2 regions of the Bradyrhizobium sp. IC3195 genome follow, and region 2 is predicted to be linked to the other one. Evidence: predicted binding sites of a transcription regulator. Region 2 holds the regulator's gene; the other holds the start of a gene.
What was found. The regulator PhoB, encoded in region 2, activates phosphate uptake and scavenging genes when phosphate is short. The targets are predictions, from matches to a motif close to TGTCATNNANCTGTCAT.
Positions count from the first base shown of each region.

Region 1: I6F09_RS10065 (DUF465 domain-containing protein) is a predicted target of PhoB. The motif match lies at 1,156-1,172, and genes of this name have one in related genera.

Region 1 is NZ_JADYVG010000003.1:576,434-578,631, forward strand. Features, by position in the region: gene I6F09_RS10045 (GGDEF domain-containing protein) at 1-100, shown strand, start outside; gene I6F09_RS10050 (hypothetical protein) at 102-353, opposite strand; gene I6F09_RS10055 (hypothetical protein) at 376-594, opposite strand; gene I6F09_RS10060 (DUF465 domain-containing protein) at 723-929, opposite strand; gene I6F09_RS10065 (DUF465 domain-containing protein) at 1,260-1,442, shown strand; gene I6F09_RS10070 (NAD(P)/FAD-dependent oxidoreductase) at 1,589-2,198, opposite strand, start outside.
Region 2 is NZ_JADYVG010000007.1:189,024-191,221, forward strand. Features, by position in the region: gene I6F09_RS16765 (GcrA family cell cycle regulator) at 128-640, shown strand; gene phoB (phosphate regulon transcriptional regulator PhoB) at 939-1,646, opposite strand; gene phoU (phosphate signaling complex protein PhoU) at 1,669-2,198, opposite strand, start outside.

The DNA of each region.
Region 1 (2,198 bases), on a different contig from region 2:
TGCAGGCCGCGCCCTGGAGGAGGCGGATGCCGCCATGTATGTGCGCAAGGCGAGCCGCCGGCACGAGCCGCGGATCAGGCTGGTCGGCGGCGAGCGCTAGTCTAGAGGGTGGCAAGATCTTCCGGCACGTTGCCGAACTTGCGCAGCAGCGTCGCGTCGCCGAATTCGCCGGTCATGGGATCGCCGCTGCGGCTGAACGCGATCGCGCCGATATGGCCGGCGCCGCGCGCCAGCATCTCTGCGCGTCGCAGCGCCGCCGTCGAGGACTGACACTCCTCTGCAGCGCCTGCGACGGGTGATCCGTCGTCATCGATCAAGAAGGGCATTGCAACGTAATAGGTCACATCCGACATGGCGTTGCTCCAAGGTTGAAGATTATGCGGCGCTGCTCTTGCTCCGCATCTTGCTGCGCGAGATATCCGGAATGCAGCCGGCTGAAATCGCCGCCTGCAATTCCTCCAGCTCGGCTTCCAGATATTCGTTGGCCATGATCAGCGCCTTGATGGTGCTGCGCAGATTGCCGTCGCACATCGCGATCGCCTGATCGCAGGCCTGTTCGTAATGGCTGTTGTCGAAAAGGGCGGTTGCCGACATCTGCGTTGTCCTCGTGTGTTGTCCTTGAGCGTTCTCTGAGGTGGGGCGCCCGCGAATGTTCCTATTTTGTTCTTATTGAGTCAAGCGGATTCGGAAGCGGCGGGGCGCCGCGCAAGACCGGCTCACGGTCAGGCGATGATGTCGGGGGTGATCTGGTCTTCGATGAACGCGATGCGGTCGCGCAACAACAGCTTGCGCTTCTTCAGGCGCTGTAACCGCAACAGGTCGGGGGCGGGCGATTGATGCAATGCATCGATCGCCGCATCGAGATCTCGGTGTTCCTGCTGCAACCGGGTGAGCTCGGCTTCGAGCTCACGCTCATCTTCATTGGTCATGTCTGCGGTGGCCGAAAACCGATAGGCGTGAGATCCGGGCTGTGGATGCCCTGTGGAAATTATCGTCCTTGCGCCGCGTGATCGCAAGCGATCTGCGATCCCTCGTCCCCGATCTCCAGCAACATATTTCTGCAGGGAGCTGCGGCGGTGCGTGGGCGTATTGATATCATGGATTTTTCCGGCGTGGTTCCCTTAGTCACGCTTCGTTACATATGAACTTTCAAAAATGACGCTGCAACGACGGATACCCATCGACAGGACGAATCGGTGATGTAGACTTGGTTGTCCGGATCGAATCCTAAAGGTTCAACCCTACCGAGGAGGTTTCGAATGACAATTCAGGCACATCTCGTTGAATTGGAACGGAAGCACAAACTTCTCGAAAACGAATTGCACGAAGCTCTCGTGCACCTTTCAACAGACGACCTGCAAATTGTTGAGTTGAAGCGCCGGAAGTTGATGGTCAAGGACCAGATCGAGCGTCTGAAGCAATCTGGCGACACGCTCCACTAGTAACCCCCGTGACAGTGTAGAGTTGATCACGTCCTTCACGCAGGGATGAGAGCATCCGTGCTCATCCCTGCTGCAAGGTGTGTACCGTGCAACACGGTTGTGCGGCGCTCATTCTTGCTTGGACCCGTGGCTCTCGACGCGCACACTTATCCGCTTCTCGAAACACTGTCGATATCTGCGAGCTCGGCGACGTGATCGGCGATCGCGAGCGAGGACGTCAGTCCCGGCGATTCGATGCCGAACAGATTGATCAGGCCTGCAACGCCGTGATCGCGCGGGCCCTGCATCAAGAAATCCTGCGTGGCCACGGCCGGCGGCACGATCTTCGGGCGGATGCCCGAATAGCTCGGCATCAGCGCGCCGTCAGGCAGCGTCGGCCAGTATTTGCGGATCGCGGGATAGAAGCGCTCGGCGCGTGACGGATCGACCTCGTAGTTGATCGTCTCGATCCATTCGACGTCAGGCCCGAAGCGCGCCTGTCCTGCCATGTCCAGCGTCAAGTGCACCCCGAGGCCGCCGGGCTCCGGCACCGGATAGATCAGACGCGAGAACGGCGCCTTGGCGTTGCAGCTGAAGTAGTTTCCCTTGGCGAGATAGGCCGGCGGAATCCGGTCCAGCGGCATGCCGTCGATGTTGCGCGCCACATGCGTTGCCGACAGCCCCGCGGCGTTGACGAGGAGGTTGCATTGCAGCGTCATCGGTGCCTCGCCGCCGGCATCGATCTCGATGAGGCCGGCCGCCGCCTTGGCACGGATC
Region 2 (2,198 bases):
AAACGTTCGGGCGTCTTGAGCGCGCCCGGCGAGCCTTAAGGGATTCTGACGGCACGGGTTTTTCAAGGCTAAAGCATTCGCTGCGAAGGCCCCAGGATGGCAGGCGCGCAGCGAGGGAAAGGGTGCAATGACGGTTTTGACCTGGTCCGATGATCGCGTCGAGCAGCTGAAGAAGCTCTGGGAGGCCGGACTTTCGGCCAGCCAGATCGCGGCGGAGCTCGGCAATGTGACCCGCAATGCCGTGATCGGCAAGGTGCACCGGCTCGGCCTGTCCGGCCGCGCCAAGAGCCCTTCATCGGCAGCGCCGCGGCCGCGCAAGGCACGGCCCGCGCAGCATATGATGCGGGTGACCCGCCCCGTCGCGCGCGGCAACACCGCGTTGGCGCAGGCCTTCGAGGTCGAGTTGGAAGCCGAGCCGGTTACCTACGACAACGTGGTGCCGATGAGCCAGCGGCTGTCGCTGCTGGAATTGAACGAGGCGACCTGCCACTGGCCGGTCGGCGATCCCTCGAGCCCGGATTTCTTCTTCTGCGGCGGCAAGGCGCTCTCCGGCCTGCCCTATTGTGCCCAGCATTCGCGCGTGGCCTATCAGCCCGCAGCGGATCGCCGTCGCGCAGCACCGAAACCGGGCACGCGGTGAGCTTGCGGAATTCCCTGATCGCCAAGCTTTGATCGCCAAGCTTGATCGCCAAGACTGCAGCCGTCACACGATGACGGCTCCCAATCGCTCGGTGTCATCCCCGCGAAGGCGGGGATCCGTAACCGCGGGGCGCAATCGTTGCGCGAGATGGTCACTCCGAGTCTTCGCCAAACCACGTCCTGTGGCTGATCGCGACGAGCGCGCGCGCTCGCGCTGAGATCCCGGGCTCGCGCTGCGCGCGCCCCGGGATGACGACCGAGATTGTTGCCGCGGCCGAGAACCAACAACTCGCCCGATCTTACGTCTGCTCAGCCTTCGCGAAGCGATCGTCCAGCGCGTAGCCGGCGCCGCGGACGGTGCGGATCGGGTCCTGCTCGCGGCCAAGGTTGAGCAGCTTGCGCAGGCGGCCGATATGGACGTCGACGGTGCGCTCGTCGATGTAGATGTCGCGGCCCCAGACGCTGTCGAGCAGCTGCTCGCGCGAGAACACGCGGCCGGGATGCTCCAGGAAGAACTCCAGCAGGCGATATTCGGTCGGACCGAGATCGATCGGCCGGCCCGAGCGCGCCACGCGGCGCTTGTCGCGGTCGAGCTCGATATCGCCATAGGCGAGCACGGTGGCGAGGCGCTCGGGACTCGCACGCCTGAGCAGGCCCTTCACGCGCGCAAGCAGCTCCGGCACCGAGAACGGCTTGACGATATAATCATCCGCGCCGGTCGCGAGCCCGCGCACCCGTTCGCTCTCCTCGCCGCGCGCGGTGAGCATGATGATCGGCAGCTGCTTGGTCTCGGGGCGGGTCCGAAGCCGCCGGCACAGCTCGATGCCTGACAGGCCCGGCAGCATCCAGTCGAGCACGATCAGATCGGGAATGTGCTCCTTGAGGCGGGTGTCGGCGTCATCGCCGCGCATCACCGTCTCGACGTCATAGCCGTCGCCTTCGAGGTTGTAGCGAAGAAGCTCGGTGAGAGCTTCCTCGTCCTCAACCACCATAATGCGTGCGCCCATGTGGTCGTAGCTCCTTAAGTCGTCAGGTGTTCGGCACCGTCGTGGCGAAGGTCGTCATGTCGCCCTTGGGCCGCTTGTCGGTGATCGCCTGGCCCTCGATCATGTAGAACACGGTCTCGGCGATGTTGGTGGCGTGGTCGCCGATCCGCTCGATGTTCTTGGCACAGAACATCAGGTGGATGCAGAACGAGATGTTGCGCGGATCCTCCATCATGTAGGTGAGGAGCTCGCGGAACAGCGAGGTGCAGATGGCGTCGACTTCTTCGTCGCCCTTCCACACCGCCATCGCCGCCGGCAGGTCGTGCGCGGCATAGGCGTCCAGTACCGACTTGACCTGCTGCTGCACGAGGTCGGTCATGTGCTCCAGGCCGCGGAACAGCTTGAGCGGATGGAAATCCGTCTCCAGCGCCGCGACGCGCTTGCCCATGTTCTTGGCGAGATCACCGATGCGCTCGAGATCTGTCGCAACGCGCATCGCGCCGACGATCTCGCGCAGGTCGACGGCCATCGGCTGGCGGCGGGCGATGGTGAGCACGGCGCGCTCCTCGATGC